Regions from separate parts of the Streptomyces sp. NPDC093591 genome, predicted to be linked through region 2. Evidence: riboswitches for the same ligand, from Rfam matches in the RefSeq annotation. Region 2 holds a riboswitch; each other region holds the start of a gene.
What was found. Region 2 has a riboswitch for thiamine pyrophosphate ahead of ACIREI_RS35095 (thiamine ABC transporter substrate binding subunit). Riboswitches for the same ligand answer to the same signal wherever they lie in the genome.
Positions count from the first base shown of each region.

Region 1: another riboswitch for thiamine pyrophosphate. It lies ahead of thiO (glycine oxidase ThiO); the one in region 2 lies ahead of ACIREI_RS35095 (thiamine ABC transporter substrate binding subunit).
Region 3: another riboswitch for thiamine pyrophosphate. It lies ahead of thiC (phosphomethylpyrimidine synthase ThiC); the one in region 2 lies ahead of ACIREI_RS35095 (thiamine ABC transporter substrate binding subunit).

Region 1 covers NZ_JBIWIY010000002.1:249,435-257,364, forward strand. The annotation lists gene metF (methylenetetrahydrofolate reductase [NAD(P)H]) at 1-468, opposite strand, end outside; gene thiE (thiamine phosphate synthase) at 724-1,386, opposite strand; gene ACIREI_RS04530 (Rv2175c family DNA-binding protein) at 2,023-2,394, opposite strand; gene ACIREI_RS04535 (NAD(P)/FAD-dependent oxidoreductase) at 2,472-3,713, opposite strand; gene ACIREI_RS04540 (hypothetical protein) at 3,746-4,096, opposite strand; TPP riboswitch at 4,149-4,260, shown strand; gene thiO (glycine oxidase ThiO) at 4,258-5,424, shown strand; gene thiS (sulfur carrier protein ThiS) at 5,421-5,642, shown strand; gene ACIREI_RS04555 (thiazole synthase) at 5,646-6,440, shown strand; gene pknB (Stk1 family PASTA domain-containing Ser/Thr kinase) at 6,560-7,930, shown strand, end outside.
Region 2 covers NZ_JBIWIY010000019.1:109,028-116,957, forward strand. The annotation lists gene ACIREI_RS35070 (phosphatidate cytidylyltransferase) at 1-95, shown strand, start outside; gene ACIREI_RS35075 (SRPBCC family protein) at 338-787, shown strand; gene ACIREI_RS35080 (NACHT domain-containing protein) at 828-3,395, opposite strand; gene ACIREI_RS35085 (hypothetical protein) at 3,570-3,698, shown strand; gene rlmN (23S rRNA (adenine(2503)-C(2))-methyltransferase RlmN) at 3,747-4,853, shown strand; TPP riboswitch at 4,878-4,983, shown strand; gene ACIREI_RS35095 (thiamine ABC transporter substrate binding subunit) at 5,062-6,159, shown strand; gene ACIREI_RS35100 (ABC transporter permease) at 6,195-7,811, shown strand; gene ACIREI_RS35105 (ABC transporter ATP-binding protein) at 7,812-7,930, shown strand, end outside.
Region 3 covers NZ_JBIWIY010000012.1:93,524-101,453, reverse strand. The annotation lists gene ACIREI_RS25460 (metallophosphoesterase) at 1-685, shown strand, start outside; gene ACIREI_RS25455 (hypothetical protein) at 878-1,747, shown strand; gene thiC (phosphomethylpyrimidine synthase ThiC) at 1,920-3,704, opposite strand; TPP riboswitch at 3,697-3,886, opposite strand; gene ACIREI_RS25445 (YibE/F family protein) at 4,192-5,778, shown strand; gene ACIREI_RS25440 (SsgA family sporulation/cell division regulator) at 5,932-6,369, opposite strand; gene ACIREI_RS25435 (IclR family transcriptional regulator) at 6,465-7,199, opposite strand; gene ACIREI_RS25430 (DUF5326 family protein) at 7,543-7,755, opposite strand; gene ACIREI_RS25425 (cupin domain-containing protein) at 7,917-7,930, opposite strand, start outside.

The DNA of each region.
Region 1 (7,930 bases), on a different contig from region 2:
GACGCAGAAATCGCCGGACGCCTTGATCAGTTCGACGAGTTCGGCGGCATAGGCGAGGCCCTGGGGGTGCGGCACCCACTCGCCCAGCGGGTCGCCGGGCGGGTCACCGCGCAGCGCCAGCATGTTGCGGATGCCCGCGTCGGCGTACTGCCCGATGATGTTGCGCAGGTCGGCCACCGAGTGGTCGACCGCGGTGAGGTGCGCGATCGGTGTGAGCGTGGTGTCCGAGGCGATCGCCTCGGTCGCCTTGACCGTGCCCGCGCGGGTGGAACCGCCCGCGCCGTAGGTCACGGAGACGAAGTCGGGTCCGACGGCCTCGACCCGGCGCAGCGCGTTCCACAGGTTCCGCTCGCCCTTCGGGGTCTTGGGGGCGTAGAACTCGAACGAATACGTCGTCTTGCCGGTCGCGAGCATCTCGCGCACGGTACGAGCGTGGTCCGACCTGATGGATGCGGTGCCGAGGGCCATACTCGCAGGTTAGCCAGGGGTTCCCGGTCTCCCAACCGAATGCCGGACATCTGCCCGATTTGTCGGGTTGTTGTCCACTCTTTGGACAACATGGGCCATCAAAAAGCCCCGCGGCGGGCCAGACAGAGCCCCGAGACCGGGGATCGCAGACCAACTGTCCACTGGCTGAGACAGGGCGGGTCCGATCTGAGACGCCGCACTACGAAGGACCGGCCAGCCGGCAGGCCCCGCCCCGGCATCTCCCGCAGCCGCCACCTACCCCTGCCGCAGCCGCTTCGCGAACTCCGCCGCTGCCGCGCCCGGGTCGCCCGCCTCCGTGATCGCCCGTACGACGACGACGCGGCGGGCGCCGGCCTCCAGCACCTCGTCGAGGTTGCCGAGGTCGATACCGCCGATGGCGAACCAGGGACGGTCGGTGCCGAGGGCGGCGGTGTGCCGGACCAGGTCGAGGCCGGGGGCGTGGCGGCCGGGCTTGGTGGGGGTGGGCCAGCAGGGGCCGGTGCAGAAGTAGTCCACGCCCTCCTGGACGGCGGCCGCCGTGGCCTCGGACTCGGAGTGCGTGGAGCGGCCGACGAGGACGTCGTCGCCGAGAATCGCGCGGGCGGCCGGAACCGGGAGGTCGCCCTGGCCGAGGTGCAGGACGTCGGCGCCGGCGGCGTGGGCGACGTCGGCACGGTCGTTGACCGCGAGGAGCTTGCCGTGCCGGGCGCAGGCCTCGGCGAAGACCTTCAGGTGCTCCAGTTCCTCGGCCGCCTCCATGCCCTTGTCGCGCAGCTGCACGATGTCGACGCCGCCGGCCAGGACGGCGTCCAGGAACTCCGGGAGGTCGCCCCGCTGCTTGCGGGCGTCCGTGCAGAGGTAGAGCCGGGCGTCGGCGAGCTGGGCACGGGCGGTGCCTGCGGTGGCGGTGTCGGACATACGGTGCCCCCTGTTGATCGGGTTGGCGGGCGGACTTCGGGCTGGTGCCGGACGGTGGCACGGTAGCCGGAGCGTGGCGCCGCGTCGCGGGCCGGTGCTGGTCGGTGACTCTTGGTACGGGTGGGGCGGTGCCCCGCGGCAGGCCGGATGGGTCCGGAGCCGGACGGGGTATGGCGCCCTGGCACTGCCCGGGCGTGTGCCCCAACCCCCGCGAGGGCACATTGCCGCGTGTGGCGGCGACGCCGGTCCCGCACCCGACGTGGCAGCCCACCGGACCTGGACGGCATGCGCCTGACTGCCCATGCCGCGGGTGGGTGTGGCCCCCGCCCCAGACGTGGAGGTGGGCCCGGCGCACGGTCACGGGGCGGCCTGGCTGGTGTCTGGATGCCCTGTCCGATGCCTCATGCCTGTGCAGGGAGCGGGGTGGTGTCACGTGCCCGGTCGTCAGCCGGACGGCCGTGGCCCAACCCCTGCGACCGCGCGACGGCCGGCGCGTGCGCACGCCACTCACCACACACTCCGGGCCCCGGCCCTGGCTCCCTGCGGGCCGCAGTCAACCGCGACCGCGGCCCGCAGGAGCCCGGTCCATGCACCGGACGATGTTCGGAGTGGGGCGTTCGGATCAGGGCGTTCGGTTCAGACGGCGAGCGCCTGGGCGCGGCGCTTCACCTCCGTGCCGCGATTCTCGCTGAGGGCCTGCGCGGGGGTGCCGGGCAGGCTCTCGTCGGGGGTGAAGAGCCACTCCAGCATCTCTTCGTCCGTGAAGCCGTCGTCCCGCAGGAGCGTCAGGGTCCCGGACAGGCCCTTGACGACCTTCTGCTCGGCCCCGTCGATGAAGGCGGCGGGGACGTGCAGTGCGCGGTTCTCACCACGGCGTACGGCGATGAGCTGGCCGTCCTTGACCAGCTGCCGGACGCGGGTCACCTCGACATCGAGCATTTCTGCGATGTCGGGCAGGGTGAGCCAGGCGGGGACGAGAGCATCGATCTTTGCGTCAATCTCGGTCACGGAAACAAGCCTGCCATCTGCCACTGACAGTCGGAAGTCAGGCCCGTCCGACCAGGGCCTACGCCCCGCTCTCGGCCCTACGCCGTCGCCGCCTTCATCGGGCGCGCCGGGTCCCCCAGCAGCGCCGGATCCATCGGCGTACCCGCCTCGATCAGCCGCCGCCCCTGTGCCAGGTCCCTCGGTCGGCCGACCGCCAGCAGGGCGACCAGGCGGTCGTCCTTCAGCCAGCAGACCGTCCAGGCCGGGCCCGACGGGTCGCCGCGCCACAGGGTCGTGTCGGCGGCGGCGTGGTGGCCGGCGTACTGGACGAAGCGGCCGAACTGCTCGGACCAGAAGTACGGCACGGGGTCGTAGACCGCCGGGGGCTCACCGGTGGCCTCACCGAGGATGTTGGCGGCGACCGTACGCGGGCCCTGGAGGGCGTTGTCCCAGTGGTGGACCAGGAGGCGCTCGCCATACCGTGCCGAGGGGAAGGAGGCGCAGTCGCCGACCGCGTAGACGTCCGCTACGGAGGTGCGCAGGTGGTCGTCGGCCACGACGTCGCCGTGCGCGCCCAGCTCGATGCCCGAGCCCGCCAGCCAGGCCGTGGCGGGCCGCGCCCCGATGCCGACCACGACGGCGCCCGCGGGCAGCCGGGAGCCGTCGTCGAGGATCACCGCGCCGGGCTCGACGCGCTCCACGCGCGCGTGCGTGCGCAGCACCGCCCCGCTGTCCTCGTACCAGGCGGTCATCGGAGCGGCCACCTCGGCGGGCAGCGCACCCGCGAGCGGCCGGTCGGCGGCCTCCACGACCGTCACCGCGCAGCCCGCCTCGCGCGCGGCCGTGGCGAACTCCGCGCCGATCCAGCCCGCCCCGACGACCACGATGTCGTGCTGCCGGGCGAGCACCGGCCGCAGCCGCTCGGCGTCGTCCAGGGTGCGCAGCAGATGCACGCCGGGGACGCCCTCCGCGCCCGGCAGCCGGATCGGTTCGGCGCCGGTGGCGAGCACGAGGACGTCGTACGGGACGGGCCCGGCCTCGGTGTCCAGTTCGTGGTCGGCGGTGCGCACGCCCAGTACCTCGCGCCCCAGCCGCAGTTCGATGCCGAGCGCCTCGAAGTCGACGTCGAAGGCGGAGCCCTCGGCCTTGCCGAGCAGCACGGCCTTGGACAGGGGCGGCCGGTCGTACGGCTGGTGAGGCTCGGCGCCGATCAGCGTGACGGTGCCGGTGAAGCCCTGTTCGCGCAGGGCGACCGCGGTCTGCACCCCCGCCATGCCCGCGCCGGCGACGACCACGCGCCGCGCCTGTGACGTGCCCCGTTGCTGCGTCTGCTCGCTCACCTGATCACCATAGACAACTGACTGTTCGTCAGTCAGGGGGCGTGCTCAGTGACCTGCTCCACAACGCTCGTCCCCTGGCCGGCCTGCGACTCCCACTCCCAGCTCTCCTCCAGGCGCACCCGCCCGTCGGCCAGCTCGACCACCGTGGACACACAGTGGCCCGACGACGTCGCCCCGTCCCGCTTGAGCTGCACGTACCGAAAGTCCAGCCGGTCGCCTTCGCGGCCGCCCACGAGATACCCGCGTACGACATCGCCGCCCGCGTACTCGGCCCAGATCTTGCCGTCCTTCTCGTGGTACGTGAACCGGGTACGCGTGCCCACCTGACCTGGGGCTTGGTCCGCGACGGGGGCGAGGACGAGACCGTCGAGCGAGCGGGCCATGGGCACGGGCTCCCTTACTGAGACATGTGGCGGCGGGCTAGGGTGGCCAACGTAGAGCACTCGCGGGAGCCCGGACGCACCGGGCTGAGAGGGAGGCTGGCGGCCTCCGACCGTACGAACCTGATCCGGGTCATGCCGGCGAAGGGAGGGGCTGGACGCCCATGTCGCGTACGCGAACGTCAGACGTCCTTGTCATCGGGGGCGGCATCATCGGCCTGGTCACGGCGTGGCGGGCCGCGCAGCGCGGGTTCACGACGGCCGTCGTGGACCCCGAGCCGGGCGGCGGCGCCGCCCAGGTGGCGGCGGGAATGCTGGCCGCCGTCACGGAACTGCACCACGGCGAGCAGACCCTGCTCGGCCTGAACCTCGCCTCGGCCCGCCGCTACCCGGACTTCGCGGCCGAGCTCACCGACCTCACCGGCCATGACCTCGGCTACCGCCAGTGCGGCACGCTCGCGGTCGCGCTGGACTCCGACGACCGCGCCCACCTGCGCGAACTGCACACGCTGCAACGCCAGTCCGGGCTGGACTCGGAGTGGCTCTCGGGGCGGGAGTGCCGGCGCCTGGAGCCGATGCTCGCGCCGGGCGTGCGCGGGGGCCTGCGCGTGGACGGCGACCACCAGATCGATCCGCGGCGGCTGGCCGGGGCGCTGGTGGCCGCGTGCGAGCGGGCCGGTGTGGTCTTCCACCGGACGTGGGCCGAGCGCTTCGACGTCGTACGGGACCGGGCGGCCGGGGTCACCACGCCGGACGGCACCGAGCTGCGCGCGGGCCAGGTCGTCCTCGCGGCCGGCAGCCTCAGCGGGCGGCTGCCCGGGGTCCCCGACGACGTACTGCCGCCGGTGCGCCCGGTGAAGGGGCAGGTGCTGCGGCTGACCGTGCCGAAGCGGTACGCGCCGTTCCTGAGCCGGACCGTGCGGGCCGTGGTGCGCGGCAGCCAGGTGTATCTGGTGCCGCGCGCGAGCGGGGAGCTGGTCGTCGGGGCGACGAGCGAGGAGCTGGGCTGGGACACGACGGTGACCGCGGGCGGGGTGTACGAACTGCTGCGCGACGCCCACGAGTTGGTACCGGGCATCACGGAACTGCCGCTCACGGAGACCCGCGCGGGCCTGCGCCCCGGCTCCCCCGACAACGCGCCGCTGCTCGGCCCGACCGAACTGGAGGGCCTGCTGCTGGCCACCGGGCACTACCGCAACGGCGTGCTGCTCACGCCGGTCACCGGCGACGCCCTGGCGCACGCCCTGACCACCGGTGAACTCCCGGACGAGGCCCGCCCGTTCACGCCCAGGCGCTTCAGCGCCGCCGCACTCACGGAGCAGCCCGCATGAACCTCCCCGTCACCCCGGTCACCATCTCGGTCAACGGCGAGCGTCGGCAGATCGAGCCCGGCACGGCTCTCGACACGCTCGTGCAGTCCCTCACCGCGGCGCCCTCCGGAGTGGCCGCCGCCCTCAACGAAACCGTCGTACCGCGCGCGCAGTGGCCGTCGACGTCCCTCTCCGAGGGCGATCGCGTCGAGGTCCTCACCGCCGTCCAAGGAGGCTGAACCATGGCCGACGATCCTTTTGTCATCGGGGACACGTCCTTCACGTCCCGCCTGATCATGGGCACGGGCGGAGCGCCCAGCCTGGAGGTCCTGGAGCGGGCGCTCGTGGCGTCCGGAACGGAGCTGACGACGGTCGCGATGCGGCGGGTGAACCCGTCGGTGCACGGGTCCGTCCTGTCCGTGCTGGAGAAGCTCGGCATCCGGGTGCTGCCCAACACGGCCGGGTGCTTCACCGCGGGTGAGGCCGTGCTGACGGCCCGCCTCGCGCGCGAGGCGCTCGGTACGGATCTGATCAAGCTGGAGGTCATCGCCGACGAGCGGACACTGCTGCCGGATCCGATCGAGCTGCTGGACGCCGCGGAGACGCTGGTGGACGACGGGTTCACCGTGCTGCCGTACACGAATGACGACCCTGTGCTGGCGCGGAAGCTTCAGGACGTGGGGTGTGCCGCGATCATGCCGCTCGGCTCCCCGATCGGCTCGGGGCTCGGCATCCGCAACCCGCACAACTTCCAGCTGATCGTGGAGCACGCGCGCGTGCCGGTGATTCTGGACGCGGGCGCCGGTACGGCGTCGGACGCGGCGCTCGCGATGGAGCTGGGGTGCGCGGGTGTGATGCTCGCCTCGGCGGTGACTCGGGCGCAGGAGCCGGTACTCATGGCCGACGCGATGCGGCACGCGGTGGAGGCGGGGCGGCTGGCGTACCGAGCGGGGCGGATTCCTCGGCGGCACTTCGCGGAGGCGTCGTCCCCGGTGGAGGGCATCGCACGGCTGGACCCGGAACGCCCCGCATTCTGAACGCCTGTTCGACGAAGGCCTTTCAGCCCATGAGGCGTCCGTCACAGCTCGGCTGCAGTCCCGCCCCGATCCCGCCCGAACCGGCGGGCGTGTCAGTGTCGGCTCGTACACTCACCTGCGTGGATACGACCCTTCAGGACCCTCTGGTCGGGCAGGTGCTCGACGGCCGGTACCGCGTGGACGCGCGGATCGCCGTCGGCGGGATGGCCACGGTCTACCGGGCCCTGGACACCCGCCTCGACCGCGTGCTCGCGCTCAAGGTGATGCATCCCGCGCTGGCGGTGGACGGGGTGTTCGTCGAGCGGTTCATCCGGGAGGCGAAGTCCGTCGCCCGGCTCGCGCACCCCAATGTCGTGCAGGTCTTCGACCAGGGCACCGACGGGTCGTACGTCTATCTCGCCATGGAGTACGTCGCGGGCTGCACGCTGCGCGACGTCCTGCGCGAGCGCGGGGCGCTCCAGCCCCGCGCCGCCCTCGACATCCTGGAGCCGGTGCTGGCCGCGCTCGGCGCCGCGCACCGCGCGGGGTTCGTGCACCGGGACATGAAGCCCGAGAACGTCTTGATAGGGGACGACGGGCGGGTCAAGGTCGCCGACTTCGGGCTCGTGCGGTCCGTGGACACGGTGACCAGCACCACCGGCGCCGTGCTCGGCACCGTCTCCTATCTCGCGCCCGAGCAGATCGAGCAGCCCGGCGCCGCCGACGCCCGCGTCGACGTGTACGCGTGCGGTGTCGTCCTCTACGAGATGCTCACCGGCGACAAGCCGCACGACGGCGACTCCCCCGCCGTGGTGCTCTACAAGCACCTGCACGAGGACGTCCCGCCGCCCTCCGCGATCGTGCCGGGGCTGGCGTACGAGCTCGACGAACTGGTCGCGTCGGCCACCGCGCGCACCCCGGACCTGCGCCCGTACGACGCCGTGGCGCTGCTCGCGCAGGCGCGGGAGACGCGCACCGCGCTGAGCGCCGACCAGCTGGACGCGGTGCCGCCGCAGGCGCTCACGGCGCAGCACAGCAACGCCGACGACCGGACGAGCGTGATCCCGCGCGCGCTGAACATCCAGCGCCCGCTGCCCGTGAACGAGGACGAGCCGGGTCCCGAAGCCGTCTTCAACAGAACCAGCCGCCTGGAGACTCCGCCGCCCCCGCCGCCCCGGCGCCGGTCGCGGACCCCGCGTGCGCCGCGCGGCCCGCTCGTCATCGTCGCCACCGTCCTGCTGGTCCTCGGTCTCGGCGTCGGCGTCTGGTACATCAACTCCGGCCAGTTCACCGAGGTCCCGCCACTGCTGTCCAAGACCGAGACGCAGGCCAAGGACCGGCTGGAGGAGGCCGGGCTGGAGCTCGGCAAGGTGGAGCGCGCCTACAGCGACACCGTCAGGCGCGGCACCGTCATCAGCACGGACCCGGAGACGGGCGCCCGCATCCGGCACAACGACTCGGTGAACCTGGTCATCTCGGCGGGGCCGAAGACCGTGAAGGTGCCCGACCTT
Region 2 (7,930 bases):
CGGGGCACGGCGGGATCATGGACCGGCTGGACTCGTTGCTGCCTACGGCGCCGGTCGTATGGCTCCTGCTCGTCCTGTTTGTCGGGTCTGGGTGACCGTGGGGCATGGTGCCGCGCGGCGGTAGCCGCGGGTGGATGGCGTATGGACCGGTTGGACTCGTTGCTGCCTACGGCGCCGGTGGTGTGGTTGCTGCTGGTGCTCTTCGTGGGGTCGGGCTGACGAAGCCGTGACGGGAAGCCCTCGCTCTTGTCGGGCGGGGGCTTCTTGCGATGGTGCCGGGGGTCCGCAGGTGGGACGATTCCGGTGTACGTCATCGAAGGCATCCAAAGGGGTCATCATGACCGCCATCCGAGAAGTCATCGACATAGACCGGTCCCCGGACGAGGTCTACGCGTATGTCACGGACCCTTCCCACCTGCCGGAATGGCAGCTGAGCGCCGTCTCCGCGGACCTGCTCGACGAGGGACCCACGCACCCCGGCTCCCGGGTCCGGGTCACCCGGCGCATCGGCAGTCGCGAGATTCCGATGACCGTGGAGTTCACCGAACTCGACCCACCGCACAGCTGGGAACTGCACGGCACCGAGGGTCCCGTCAGGCCACGGGCACACGGTGAGATCGAGCCGCTCGACGACGGCCGCCGCTCCCGCGTGACGATCGAGCTCGACTTCGAAGGGCACGGCCTCGGCAAGCTCCTGGTGCCCCTGGTCGTCCGCCCTCAGGTCCGCAAGGAGCTGCCGCGGGACGAGCAGCTGCTGAAGGACAGGTTGGAGCGCACGACCGACTGACCCGTTTCTGACGCTGACAGTGAGAACTCGACCACAGGTCCTAGCTGCCGTGACGACGAAGAATCGGATCAGCACCGCCGCTGGTCAGCAGCTGCACATGCGCTGACAATTCGTCGCGCTGGCACGGGCGCGCAGTAGGTTCACCCGCCATGGCCTGCATGAGCTCACGCGCCTGATCACGGTACGGGGCGCCGAGTTCGCTGAGAGCTGCCGCTGCCGCATACCGTTCGTCGAATGAATTTGTGCTGTCGGTCGCCAGTTCCCGCAAGACCTCAGCCGCGTGCGACAGATATTCGCTGTCGAAGTCCAGAAGCGACTCCGCTGCGTGAATTCGTGTCCCAGGATCGACGTGCGGTGAGGTCATGATCTCGAACGTGTGCTGGGTCGCGTGAGCCGCCCACTCAGGTGCCATGGCATGAAGGGTGTCGATGAGGGCCATGCGGTCCACGACGGACTCAAGTCCCAGGTGGCATACGAGCGAGCAGAACAGGTAGGTGTCATCACCTGGATCCGGTGGGCGACTACAGCCGAGCGTACTGAGCAGGGACTGGATGACCGACTGCTCGCGGATGTCCAGCGGTTCGTCTGCGACCGGGGAGGGGGCGACCGTCTCGGTGCGGCTGAGGAATTGCGAGACGGGAAATTGCTCCGCGAGGTATGCGCGGGCCAGGGGATTCGGTATCTGACAGGCTGTGCTCCGGCTCGCCGCGGGCAGGCGGGGCAGGACGGACAAGAATGTCTGCAGCTGGGCGGGTGTGTAGGGGCTGCCCTCTGCCATGAGGACACCCGCGACGTGTTGATGCCCCGCGCTGCCCTCCAGCAGCCAGGTCAGCAACGCCTCCGCAGCCAGAGGGTGCCGTTGGGCGTAGTGAACGAGTGCGGCACGGTGCTCGCGCCCCTTGCGTCCTGTGAGGCGTGCGGCCTCGAATGCGAACGCCTGCCATTCCACGGAGCTTCCGTCGAAACTCTCGGGAAGATCCATGGCGCGCGCCTCTGCCGCAAGGAATTCGGCGAAGCTCGTATGCATGAACCGGATCGATCCCTCGCCGGAGGCGAGGAGCCCACTCGATATCAGCAGGGTCGCGACGTATTCACCCCAACCAGGAATGCCGGTCTGCGCGCGGGGGCCGACTTTCGGGCGCAGCCACTCCAGGGCGACCGTCAACAGGTTGAACGAGGCCCGCTGATCGGATTCGTCGGAGCGGCCCGCGGGTTCTGAAAGGTGCCGGACTGCTTCAGTGGCGACATGACGCAAGACATCGTCGAGGTTCTCCTGGAGAAACCGGATGGCTTCCAGGGCCCACGAGTCCCTGCCTGCGTGCGTACGCATCTGGCTGAAGATGCCTTCGCGCTGCGCGGCCTTCGCACTCGTCAGATAGGTGCGGTACTGGTCGAAGAGAGCGTACTGATTGTTCGGCAGCCTCTGTTCCGGCCACGCTTCGAACACGGCGGCGGCCACCGCCGCCAGCAACGGAACTGCCACCAGATCGCGCAGTTCCGGGGTGTCGACCTGTTGAAGGAACTCCTGGGCCTGACGACGCCCGGGATCACGGCTCCCGAACCAGCGGTCGGCGAACGTCTCCAGCTGTGAGCGATCGAAGGGGACCATGGTGAAGACGAGGAAGCCGCTCTCGAGGAAGCGGTCCCGTTCCACCGGGTGCAGCGGACGGCACGATGCGATGATCTTGATACGACCGACCCGGCCTGCCTCGCTTCTGGCGATGGTGGTGAGGTGCAGGGCCAGCCGGTTACGTGCCTCCATAGGGATCTCGTCGAACCCGTCCACCAGGAGCAGCCAGGAGTAATCCTCCGGGACCAGTGCCTCGGTGGCGTCATCGAACCGCCGCTCATCGTGCTCAGTCCCGGCGAAGACGAGCCGGGACAAGGTGCGGTCCACCCCGCCCGGGCCGGCGGTCAGTTGCTCGGCCGTCGCCCAGACCGGGACGCAGGCGTTCCGCGTGAGCGTCGCGTCGAGGAGCTCGGCGGACAGATGCCCGGCAAGTCTGGCGAGCAAGGTCGACTTGCCGCTGCCCGGACCGGACTCCAGGAGGAGATGGCAGCCGGCGGGATCATCGAGGATGTCCTCGATGTGCCCTCGCTTCAGTTCTGCCCCCGGTTCCTCGGCAGTACGGGATTCGTCCAACTGCTGCTGAACGTGTACGGCCGACAGCGGTCGTCGCGCGCCCGTGCCACCGCGAACGACATAGGGCCACGCCTCGCCTCGTTCCCTCTGTTCCATCAGCAGCGGGAGCAGGAAAGAGGGAACCGGCGCTGACGAAGCCCTGACGGCATGCCGGACGGGCTGGGCCGACTCGAGAAGTTCGTTGAGATACCGACGGCTGGGCTGCTCCCCGGCCCAGCGCGACCAGAGCTGTACCAGGGCCCATAGTTTCGGCTCATTGGCCAAGGTGGGTGCCTGGCGGCTTCGCGGCTCGTCCGTCAGCCAGTTACTCAGCCGGCGAGCATCCAGCTCGACCTGGAACTCCTTGCTGAGGATCTTCGCGGTCTCGCGACGGGAGTACGGAATCCTGTGCCGAAGCCGATTCGCTTTGGCTCTGCGTTCCAGGTCGCGCAGGTATGCGTGGAGCGCGCGGTCCGGATGCTCCACGTCCTCCCGTCCCCCCTTGACGACCCTTGCGGTGCCCGCTGCGGGCACCGCCGGGCAACCCCTGACCTGCAGGGTAAGAGGGTGGCCGCCCGGTCCGCCCGCACTTCCCCAGGATTCGGTCCACGAGCGCCCACCGTGTGGAGGCGAAACGTACGACGCCACCAGGGAGGGATCATGAGGCGTAACAAACGCCCCACCATCGAGCGCCTGTATCGAGCCGCGCTGTTCGCAGCGGTCCGCGGAGCAGCCGCCGCAGCCGGGTCGTCCGTGGTGGCCATCGCGGTGTGGGCATTCCAACGCTGACCGTACGGCCGCGGGTCACAGGAATTGATCTGCGACACTGGTTGAGCCATGCCTAAGCCCGGAGAACTCACATTCGTCGCCCCGCGCGGAGCCAAGAAGCCGCCGCGGCATCTTGCCGACCTCACGCCCGGTGAGCGCAAGGACGCCGTCGCTGCGATCGGTGAGAAGCCGTTTCGCGCCAAACAGCTCTCACAGCACTACTTCGCGCGGTACGCGCACGACCCGGAGCAGTGGACCGACATCCCGGCCGGTTCGCGCGCCAAGCTGCGGGAGGAGCTGTTCCCGGAGCTGATGACCGTCGTACGGCATCTGTCGACCGACCAGGGCGACACGCGCAAGACGCTGTGGCGGCTGTTCGACGGGACGCTCGTCGAGTCGGTGCTGATGCGGTACCCGGACCGGGTGACCATGTGCATCAGTTCGCAGGCGGGATGCGGGATGAACTGCCCGTTCTGTGCGACCGGGCAGGCGGGCCTCGACCGGAATCTGTCCACCGCCGAGATCGTGCATCAGATCGTGGACGGGATGCGGGCGCTCAGGGACGGAGAGGTTCCTGGGGGGTCCGCGCGGCTTTCCAACATCGTCTTCATGGGCATGGGGGAGCCGCTCGCCAACTACAACCGGGTCGTGGGGGCCATTCGGCGGCTCACCGATCCCGAGCCCGACGGGCTGGGGCTCTCCCAGCGCGGGATCACCGTGTCGACGGTCGGGCTCGTGCCGGCCATCCACCGGTTCGCCGACGAGGGCTTCAAGTGCCGGCTCGCGATCTCGCTGCACGCGCCCGACGACGAGCTGCGCGACACCCTGGTGCCGGTCAATACACGGTGGAAGGTGCGTGAGGTGCTCGACGCCGGGTTCGAGTACGTCGCCAAGTCGGGCCGTCGGCTGTCCATCGAGTACGCCCTCATCCGGGACATCAACGACCAGGCCTGGCGTGGTGACCGGCTCGGGCGGCTGCTCAAGGGCAAGCCGGTGCATGTGAACCTGATTCCGCTGAACCCGACGCCCGGGTCGAAGTGGACCGCTTCGCGGCCCGAGGACGAGAAGGCGTTCGTCGAGGCCATCGCCGCCCATGGTGTGCCGGTGACCATTCGGGACACCCGTGGGCAGGAGATCGACGGGGCGTGTGGGCAGCTCGCGGCGACCGAGCGGTAGTCTGGCCGCCGTAAGTACATCTTCATATTCCGACAGGGGAGCGCCACAGCGCTGAGAGTGCGGCACCGGCCGCAGACCCTCCGAACCTGGCCCAGGTCATTCTGGGTAGGGAGATCGGTCACCACTCGAGCTGTTGCGCCCTGCCCGGAGCCCCCAGAGGTTCCGGGCAGGGCCGCGTCTTCTCCTGGTCAACCCCAGGAGGAATTCAGTGAGCATCACCAAGAAGGCCACGGTTTTCGCCGTCGGGTTCGGTCTCGTCGCGCTGCCCGCCCTGGCCGCGTGCGGATCGTCCGACAGTGACGGCGGCAGCGGCAGCGGCGGCGGTTCCAAGACCGTCACGCTCGTCAGCCACAACTCGTGGGCCGTCTCCAAGCCGGTCCTCGGCGCCTTCGAGAAGCAGTCCGGCTACAAGGTCAAGGTCCTGGAGGACGGCGACGCCGGGCAGGCCGTCAACAAGGCGATCCTGACCAAGGACAACCCGCAGGGCGACGTCTTCTTCGGCGTCGACAACACCCTGCTCTCGCGGGCGCTCGACAACGATCTGTTCCAGTCGTACGAGGCGAAGGGCGCCGGCACCATCAAGCCCGAGTACCTCGCGGACAAGGACGAGCACCGGGTCACGCCCATCGACACCGGCGACATCTGCGTCAACTACGACAAGGCGTACTTCAGCGAGCACAAGCTGACGCCGCCGACGTCGTACGACGACCTGATCAAGCCGGAGTACAAGAACCTCCTCGTCACCGAGAACGCCTCCACCTCCTCGCCCGGCCTCGGCTTCCTGCTCGGCACCGCCGCGAAGTACGGCGACGACGGCTGGGAGGGCTACTGGAAGAAGCTGAAGGCCAACGGCGTGAAGGTCGTCGACGGCTGGGAGCAGGCCTACAACGAGGAGTTCTCCGGGTCCGCCGGCGGGAAGAAGGCGAAGGCCGACCGGCCGCTCGTCGTGTCGTACGCCTCCTCGCCGCCCGCCGAGGTGATCTACGCCGACCCGAAGCCGACCACCGCGCCCACCGGTGTCGCGACCGGAACCTGCTTCCGTCAGGTCGAGTACGCGGGCCTGCTCAGCAACGCCGAGAACACCGAGGGCGGCAAGGCGCTGATCGACTTCCTGCTGACGAGGACGTTCCAGGAGGACATGCCGCTCAACATGTTCGTCTACCCCGTGGTCGAGGGCGCCCAGGTGCCCGAGGAGTTCACCGAGTACGGCCCTCAGGCCGAGAACCCCGAGACCATGGACCCGGCGAAGATCGCCGACAACCGTGACGACTGGGTCAAGTCGTGGACCTCGCTCGTACTGAAGTAGAGGCACCCCGCAAGAGGGCCACGCGGAGCGCGGCGATGCGGCTCGGCCTCGTCGCCGTGCCCGTCGCGTTCTTCGCGGTCTTCTTCGCCTATCCCGTCGCCGCGATCGTCGCGCGAGGTCTGAAGGCGGACGGGGTGTGGCAGTTCGGGCGGCTGGCGGACGTGCTGGGGGAGCCCGACATCCGGCACGTCCTGTGGTTCACCACCTGGCAGGCGCTCGCCTCCACCGCGCTGACCCTGCTGATCGCGCTGCCCGGCGCCTACGTCTTCGCCCGCTTCGACTTCCCCGGAAAGCAGATCCTGCGGGCCGTGGTGACCGTCCCCTTCGTGCTGCCGACGGTCGTCGTCGGTACGGCGTTCCTCGCGCTGGTCGGCCGCGGCGGACTCCTCGACGAACTCTGGGGCGTACGGCTGGACACCACCGTGTGGGCCATCCTGCTCGCGCACGTCTTCTTCAACTACGCCGTCGTCGTACGGACGGTCGGCGGGCTCTGGGCGCAGCTGGACCCGCGGCAGGAGGAGGCCGCGCGGATGCTGGGGGCGTCGCGCCTCACCGCCTGGCGGACCGTCACCCTGCCGGCCCTCGCGCCCGCCGTGGCCGCCGCCGCGCTCATGGTCTTCCTGTTCACCTTCACCTCCTTCGGTGTCGTCCAGATCCTCGGCGGGCCGACCTTCTCGACGCTCGAAGTGGAGATCTACCGGCAGACGTCCGAGATCTTCGATCTGTCCACGGCCGCCGTCCTGACGATCATCCAGTTCCTCGCGGTGGGCGCGATCCTCGCCGTGCACGCCTGGACGGTACGGCGACGCGAGAGCGCCCTGCGTCTGGTGGACGCGTCGGTGACCGCGCGGCGGCCGCGCGGGGCGGGGCAGTGGGCGCTGCTGGCCGGTGTCCTGGCCGTCATCGTCGTACTCCTGCTGCTGCCGCTCGCCGTGCTGGTGCAGCGGTCGCTGGACGCGCCCGACTTCGGCTACTACCGGGCGCTGACCAGCGCCGACGGTGGGGTCTTCCTCGTCGCGCCGATCGAGGCGATCGGTAATTCGCTGCAGTACGCCGTCGTCGCCACGCTCATCGCCGTGGTGATCGGCGGGCTGGCCGCGGCCGCGTTGACCCGACGGGACGCGGGCCGGTTCGTGCGGGGCTTCGACGCGCTGTTGATGCTGCCGCTCGGAGTGTCCGCGGTGACGGTCGGCTTCGGGTTCCTGATCGCCCTGGACGAGCCGCCGCTCGACCTCCGCAGCACGTGGATTCTGGTGCCGCTGGCCCAGGCGCTGGTCGGGGTGCCCTTCGTCGTACGGACCATGCTGCCCGTGCTGCGGGCCGTGGACCAGCGGCTGCGGGAGGCGGCATCGGTGCTGGGGGCGTCGCCGTGGCGGGTCTGGCGTGAGGTGGATCTGCCGATGGTGCGAAGGGCGCTGCTGATCGCGGCCGGGTTCGCCTTCGCGGTGTCGCTCGGGGAGTTCGGCGCGACCGTGTTCATCGCCCGGCCCGACAATCCGACCCTGCCGGTGGCCGTGGCGCGGCTGCTGGGGCGGGCCGGCGAGCTCAACTACGGCCAGGCGATGGCACTTTCGACGGTACTGATGGTGGTGTGCGCGGTGGCGCTGCTGGTGCTGGAGCGGCTCCGTACGGATCGGACGGGGGAGTTCTGAATGACGGCGAGTCTGCCAAGCCGAGTGAGCCTGCTGAGTCTTGAGGGCGCGACCGTACGGTTCGGTGGGCGGCCCGTGCTGGACGGCGTCGATCTCGATGTCGCCGAGCACGAGATCGT
Region 3 (7,930 bases), on a different contig from region 2:
CTTCACCGACCGCGGCCCCGACGGCATCGGCGTCATCGACCTCGTGATGCGGCTGTCGGCGGAGGCCGCCGCGGCCGGCGGCTACTGCAAGGCCCTGATGGGCAACCACGAGTTGCTCCTGATCGGCGCCAAGCGGTTCGGCGACACCCCGGTCAACTCCGGTGCGGGCACCGCCACCTTCCAGGCCGCCTGGCTGCTCAACGGCGGCCAGAAGACCGACATGGACCGTCTCCAGGACCACCACCTGCAGTGGATGTCCCGGCTGGACGCCATGGAGCAGGTCGACGGCCATCTGCTCGTGCACTCGGACACCACCGCCTATCTCGACTACGGCGACTCGATCGAGGCGGTCAACGACACCGTCCGCGAGACGCTCACGCGCAACGACGCCGACGAAGTCTGGGACCTGTTCCGCAAGTTCACCAGGCGGTTCTCCTTCCGCGACGAGGGCGGCGCCGACCACGTTCGTTCCCTGCTCGATACGTACGGCGGCACCCGCATCGTTCACGGCCACAGCCCCATTCCGTACCTGCTGGGCGAGGTCGGCTCCGAGGAGGGCGAGGACAGCGCCGGGCCCGTGATCGAGGGACCGCACGTCTACGCCGACCGCCTCGCGATCGCGATGGACGGCGGCGTGACCATGGCCGGGAAGCTGCTGGTCCAGCAACTTCCCCTGGATATCTGAACGTTCACCGGGCAGACGTCCCCCATGGCGCAGTGACGGAAGACGGCGCAGGCCAGGGCCCAATTTTGTCAAACCCCCTGTCACCGTGTGCCGTCACCGCTCTACCATCGGCTTATCCGTAGCAGGCTCCCCTCCGTTTCTGCCCGACGGCTCGTTGGCATGCGAGCCCCAAGCCCTACGGAGCATCGGGGGATGCACATGAACAGCGTTCCGCAGCACCTGCACAGCGAGGACCGCCAAGAGTACGAGCGGATCCTCGATGAGGCGCTGCGCTCCGCACCACACCGCCCGGAACTGTCCGCTGTCGGACAGCGGCTCAACTCCGAACAGCTGCGCACCATGGCGCTCAACGCCACCGCACTCATCACGGCGGCCGCGGCGACCGAGTACCAGCACTATGTGAAGGTCCGCGAGGAACTGCGCCAGCCGGCGCCGTCCACCCCGCCGTCCACCCGCGAGTCCAGCTCCACCGAGCCGGGCACGGGTGCGATGGGGCTCGCCACCACCATGGGAGAAGTCGCCGAGACCGCCGGCCCCGGCGTCGTCGCCGTGGTCGCCGTCCTGGCGCCCGTCCTCGCGGGCACCGCCGCGGCGATCTTCCTGCTCGTCGGCTACATCCTGAAGATGCTCGATCCCGAGCCGGCGTTCGCCCAGACGATGCTCACCACCGGATGGGTGTTCGGCGCCGTGGCGGCGGCCGCGATCCTGGTCGCCGCCGTCGGACTCCTGCTCACCGCCCTGCGCAACCGGCCGGCATTCGACGGCGGTCCGTACGGCGAACTGAGCGAGGAGGTGGCCCGGGCCAGGGAGGCCTGGCGCGAGGCCCTCCTGGAGCGCGGCATCCTGCCCTTCCTGCGGGAGGCGCTCGCCGACCCCGGCACGGCATCGGCACTGCACCGCACACCACCGTCGACGCCGGCCGGCCGTATCCCGAACCTGGGCTACGACCGCCCGGGTTTCAGCAGCCCGGACGACGGCGGCTCCCGGGGCTCACGGCCGAGCTTCTCCAGCCCGGACTACACGAGCCCGGACTTCGGAGGGCCGGAACACCAGCCGGAGTAGTGCCCCGGCTTGCGCCGCCGCCGTAGGAGGGCCCCCGTCAGGGGACCCGCCTCCACGGTGGAGCCCCGGGAGACCTCCTCGGGGGGCGCAGGCCGAGCACCTGGCAGCACGCCCGAAAGCGGGACAGCGCGCCAGGCGCCGAGGCATGGCGCCCTGGGTCAGGACGTCGAGGTCAGTCCGCCATCGGCAGGTACACCCGGTTGCCGGCCGCCGCGAACTCCTTCGACTTCTGAGCCATGCCCTCCTCGATCTCCTCCTGGGACCCGCCGTGTTGGCGACGGATGTCCTGGGAAATCTTCATCGAGCAGAACTTCGGCCCGCACATGGAGCAGAAGTGGGCCGTCTTGGCGGGCTCGGCCGGAAGGGTCTCGTCGTGGAACTCCCGTGCCGTGTCCGGGTCGAGAGCCAGGTTGAACTGGTCCTCCCACCGGAACTCGAAGCGGGCGTCGGACAGTGCGTCGTCCCACTCCTGCGCACCGGGATGCCCCTTGGCGAGATCGGCCGCGTGGGCGGCGATCTTGTAGGTGATGACGCCGGTCTTGACGTCGTCACGGTTGGGCAGGCCCAGGTGTTCCTTGGGCGTGACGTAGCAGAGCATGGCCGTGCCCCACCAGGCGATCATCGCGGCACCGATGCCGGAGGTGATGTGGTCGTACGCCGGCGCGACGTCAGTCGTCAGCGGACCGAGCGTATAGAACGGAGCTTCATCGCAGATCTCCTGCTGCAGGTCGATGTTCTCCTTGATCTTGTGCATCGGGACATGTCCCGGGCCCTCGATCATGGTCTGTACGTTGAAACGCTTGGCGATCGTGTTGAGTTCCCCGAGCGTCCTCAACTCCGCGAACTGCGCCTCGTCGTTGGCGTCCGCGATCGAGCCGGGCCTGAGGCCGTCACCCAGCGAGTACGTGACGTCGTACGCCGCGAGGATCTCGCAGAGCTCCTCGAAGTTCTCGTACAGGAAGCTCTCCTTGTGGTGCGCCAGGCACCACGCCGCCATGATGGAGCCGCCGCGGGAGACGATGCCGGTCTTGCGGTTGGCGGTGAGGGGTACGTACGGCAGGCGCACGCCCGCGTGGACCGTCATGTAGTCCACGCCCTGCTCGGCCTGTTCGATGACCGTGTCCTTGTAGATCTCCCAGGTCAGCTCCTCGGCGCGGCCGTCGACCTTCTCCAGCGCCTGGTAGAGCGGCACCGTGCCGATGGGCACGGGGGAGTTGCGCAGCACCCACTCACGGGTGGTGTGGATGTTGCGGCCGGTCGACAGGTCCATGACCGTGTCGGCGCCCCAGCGGGTGGCCCAGGTCATCTTCTCGACCTCCTCCTCGATGGAGGAGGTGACCGCGGAGTTGCCGATGTTGGCGTTGACCTTCACCAGGAACCGCTTGCCGATGATCATCGGCTCGATCTCCGGGTGGTTGACGTTGGCGGGCAGCACGGCACGGCCTGCCGCGATCTCCTCGCGGACCACTTCCGGAGAAACGTTCTCCCGGATGGCCACGTACTCCATCTCGGGCGTGATCTCGCCGCGGCGTGCATAGGCGAGCTGCGTGACCGCCCCGCCGTCACGGCTCCGGCGCGGCTGGCGCGGCCGTCCGGGGAAGACCGCGTCGAGGTTGCGCAGGCCGCCACGCGGCGAGGTGTGCTTGATCCCGTCGTCCTCGGGACGAACGGGACGGCCCGCGTACTCCTCGGTGTCGCCGCGGGCGATGATCCAGTTCTCCCGCAGCGGGGGCAGCCCCCTGCGGACGTCGGTGTCGGCGAGTGGATCGGTGTACGGGCCGGAGGTGTCGTACAGGGTGACCGACTGCCCGTTGGTGAGATGCACCTGGCGGACCGGCACCCGCAGATCGGGGCGTGAGCCCTCGACATACGCCTTGTGCCAGCCGATGGACTTCCCGGCCTCCTCGGACTTGTCGTCCTGAACGGAGGCAGGCGTGCGCGCGTCCTTGATGGTCATGAGACCTACTCCCTACGCCGGCATTACCCGGTAACAGGTTCGGCGGTCGACGCAGCGGTTTCCGTCTGCCGACGTTTCGTGGGGAACGTCACTCTCTTCGGATGATGTTCCACGTGAAACATCGCAGGGACGGAGGTCAGCGCCCTCTCAGCCCGGTGCTCCGAGCTCCCGCGTGTACAAAGGTGGCTCCACGCTAGCGTCAATTCGGGCGCGGTGAACAGAGGGCCCCGCTCGTTCTTGCGATGATCGGTCGGTGACCACGACGCATGAGCCTCCGTACCCACCGCCCGAGCCGCCCCACGGCTCCGGCTTCGGAAACGGTCCCAGAAACGGCCCCACGCGGGCCAACGGCCGTACAGACGGCCGGGGTTCGGAGGTCGCCGGAGGCAGATACGACGGTGGGTACGGGCCTGGTCCCGGAAGCGGCCATGGCAATCCAGCGGCTGGTTCCGACGGCTGGCACGAACACGGAAATGGGGCCGGTGGGATGCAGGGACACGGAAACGGGGGCGGTGGTGGGCACGGGCGTGGGCCCGGATCCGGCGGCTTCCGCGGTCCCGGCTCTGGTGGCCTGCATGATCAGGGCAGCGGCGGCGGCTCAGCGGGGCAGGGGCCCGGTCCGGGTGACGGTCACGATTCCGGTGGTGGCCATGGGCACGGGTCGGGATCCGGCGGATCGCATAGCGGCGGTAACGGCGGCGACGGTAGTGGCGGTGGCGGGGGGCATGCCCACTCCCACAGTCACGCCCACGGTCCCGCTGCGCCCGTCTCCCGGCACCTGCGCAAGGTCATCGCGGCGATCCTGATCCCGTTCGCCGCAGCGGTGGTGGTGGGGCTCGCTGTGCTGTGGCCGGGCGGTGCCCCGCCGCACGAGCGTACGGGGGTCGGCTTCGACCGGCAGACGTACCAGGCCACAGTCACCAAGGTGGTCGAGGTGAGCTGCAAGGACGTCGGCGCCTCTGGAGTGCCCCCGACCGGCGACACCTCCACTGCCGAGGGTTCCTCCGCGGTGCAGCAGGAGAACGGCACCTGCAAGAAGGCGACGATCCGCGTCGACACAGGCAATGACAAGGGCCGCACTTTCACCGAGATCGTGCAGCCCGACCAGTCACGCCAGTTGCACGAGGGCCAGGACGTCGTGGTCGCCTATGAACCCTCCGCGCCCAAGGACCTGCAGTATTCGGTCACCGACGTGAACCGCAGGGTCCCGATGGCGCTGCTCGCCGGCATCTTCGCACTCGCCGTCGTCCTGGTGGGCCGGATGCGCGGTGTCATGGCGCTGGTCGCGCTGGCCATCAGCTTCCTGGTGCTGACCTTCTTCATCCTCCCGGCGATCCTGCAGGGCTCGAACCCGCTGGTCGTGGCGGTGGTGGGGGCGAGCGCGATCATGCTGATCGCCCTCTACATGTGCCACGGGCTGTCGGCCCGTACATCCGTGGCCGTGCTCGGCACACTGCTCTCGCTGCTGCTGATCGGCCTTCTGGGCTCGGGGTTCATCGACTGGGCCGCGCTCACCGGCAACACGGACGACAACACCGGTCTGATCCACGGGCTGTACCCGTCGATCGACATGAGCGGTCTGCTGCTCGCCGGCGTCATCATCGGCTCGCTGGGTGTCCTCGACGACGTGACGGTCACCCAGACGTCCGCGGTCTGGGAGCTGCACGAGGCCAACCCGACGATGGGCTGGCGCGGGCTGTACCGCGCCGGTATCCGGATCGGCCGCGACCACATCGCGTCCGTCGTCAACACACTGGTCCTCGCCTACGCCGGCGCCGCGCTGCCGTTGCTGCTGCTCTTCTCGATCGCGCAGAGCAGCGTCGGCACGGTCGCCAACAGTGAGTTGGTGGCGGAGGAGATCGTGCGCACGCTGGTGGGCTCCATCGGCCTGGTCGCGTCGGTGCCCGTCACCACGGCTCTCGCCGCCCTGGTGGTCTCGGCCGACCGGCCGGAGCGGGGGGCGTTGCCCGCAGGTGCCCAGCCGGTGCCGACGGGCGGGCAGTCGGGGCAGGGACAGCCTTCGGGACAGCAGGCTCCGGGCCGGGGCGGGCGGGGACGACGCCGTAAGCGGTGACGGCCACGGCTGCCGATCCCGCCCAGTCGGCGGCCCGCTCATCCGACGGAACACGGCGCACGCCCGCGAAGAAGAAGCGTTCCCGCGCGCCCCGGCAGTGCCCTCTCAGCGCCGCGGCGAAGCGTTACGCCACTCCCTCGCCGCTGTAACGCGTCAGCCCGCGCTCTGCTCCTCCGCCAGGATGCGGTCCAGGGCCTCGTCGAGGTGTGCGTCGAAGTCGGCGAGCGCACCCTCCTGCCCGAGCGGCACCAGCTTGTCGGTGCGGTCGAGGAAGGCCACCAGGGGCGCCACCGAGGAGCGGAACAGCGCCTGATCGGCACCGACCTGAAGCCGGATCAGGACGTCGCCCAGCGTCTCGGAACCGGCCGGTGAGACCCGTACATCTCCCTCCCCGCACGGTCTGCCCACCCCGTCGACCAGCAGCTCGCGGCCGAAAGCCCAGGTCACGGGGGCATCACCGGGCAGGTGGAAGGTCAGCCGTACGGCATAGGGATCACAGGTCTCGTAGCGCAGCTCCACCGGGATGCGGAAGGAGAGCTCCTCGGACACGAGAAAGCTCATCATGACCTCTGCCTGTACGGACTCGCGCATCGCCTACCCCGTCGTTTGCCTTCGACTGGCCGGGAACGGACCCGACACTGTGGAATCTTGCTGAACGTACACGAGAGATCACAAGGAGTGAGTTTTCAGATACTGATAGAGATTGCCAGTGACCCGAGGAGCCGCCCGACCTCGTCCTGCAGCTGCCGTGCCGCCGAGAGCAGCCGGTCGGCCTGATGAGCGGGGAGGGAAATGGCCATCGTCGCGGCCGTGGTGCCCACCGTGATCGGAATCGCCGCGCACACCGTGCCCAGCGCGTATTCCTGACGCTCGGTCACCGGCTCCATCCGACGCGTCCGTTCGAGGCGTTGCAGCAGCGTGCGGCTGTCGCGCACCGTGTACGGGGTGATGGACTGCACGGGATGGCGGTCGAGGTGATCGCGGCGGGCGTCCTCGTCCAGCTGGGACAGCAGGCACTGGCCGATGGCGTGCGCGTGGCCGGTCTCCCGGAAGTCGGCCCATTCCTCGACCGCCGGATTGCCCGGCGTGTCCGAGACGCACATGACCTCGATCTCGCCGTCGCGGTACTGGGCGTAGTAAACGGGGACACCGATGGCATCACGCCATTGGGCGAGTGCTTCGGCGACCGTGCTGCGACGTTTCTGCTGGGCTCCGCTGCTGCCCAGCCGAACCGCCGCCTCGCCGAGGAAGAACAGGCCCTTGTCCCGGCGCAGATAGCCTTCGTGAACCAGGGTCCGCAACAGGTGGTACGCGGTGGGCAGCGCGAGGCCCGTCTCGCGGGCGAGTTGCTTCGCGGGAGCGCCGTACTCGTGCTCGGCGACGCATTCCAGCAGGCGCATCGCACGCTGGACGGATCCGATGAGCGTCGCGGAGTGCGGCTGCTCGGGGGATGTCGGGGAGGCCTGCCTCGGTACCTTGGGTACGGAGGAGCGCGACCGTCCGAGGGGTGCGTGGGGTTCTGAGGGTGCGGTGTCAACCGTGGCCAAGGGTCACTCCCAAAGGCGCGAGGGGGGAGCCCGTGCGGGGGAACACGGGAGGGGGTGCACGCCGCTCGCGGGGGCGTCCCCGCGTCGATTTCCGGACTCTATTCGTCCGCCACCGCTCACAGACGCCCCGCCCGGAAAACTTCCCTCGCCCGAGGGAACCGGTGATTCCTGTTACCGCCACCCCGTCCCCACGGCCCTCATCAGCCGCTGCCGACCCTCACCAGTCGCTGCGCGACGACGAACTCGACGTGAACTTCCGTACGACGTAGATCAGTCCACCGACCAGTGCCACGAAGACCAACAGCTTGAAGAGCAGTCCGATGACGAACCCGACGACACTGGCTATCAACCCGCCGAACACGACCAGGGCGATGACAGGCACCGCGATCCACTTCACCCACCACGGCAGTCCTGCGAAAATCTCACGCATCGCCCTCGTCCTTACCTCTCAGCCCGTCACAGTGCCGGGTCCGATCCTTCGAATCTGCTGATTCCCTGCACTCGATGCTAGGGCTGCCAGGTGCCCCGGCGGGGGCCTCGCAGCCCTTGTCCTCCCCTGATCGATCCCCTAGGGAACCCCGAGGCCAAAGGTCAGCTTTCGGGCG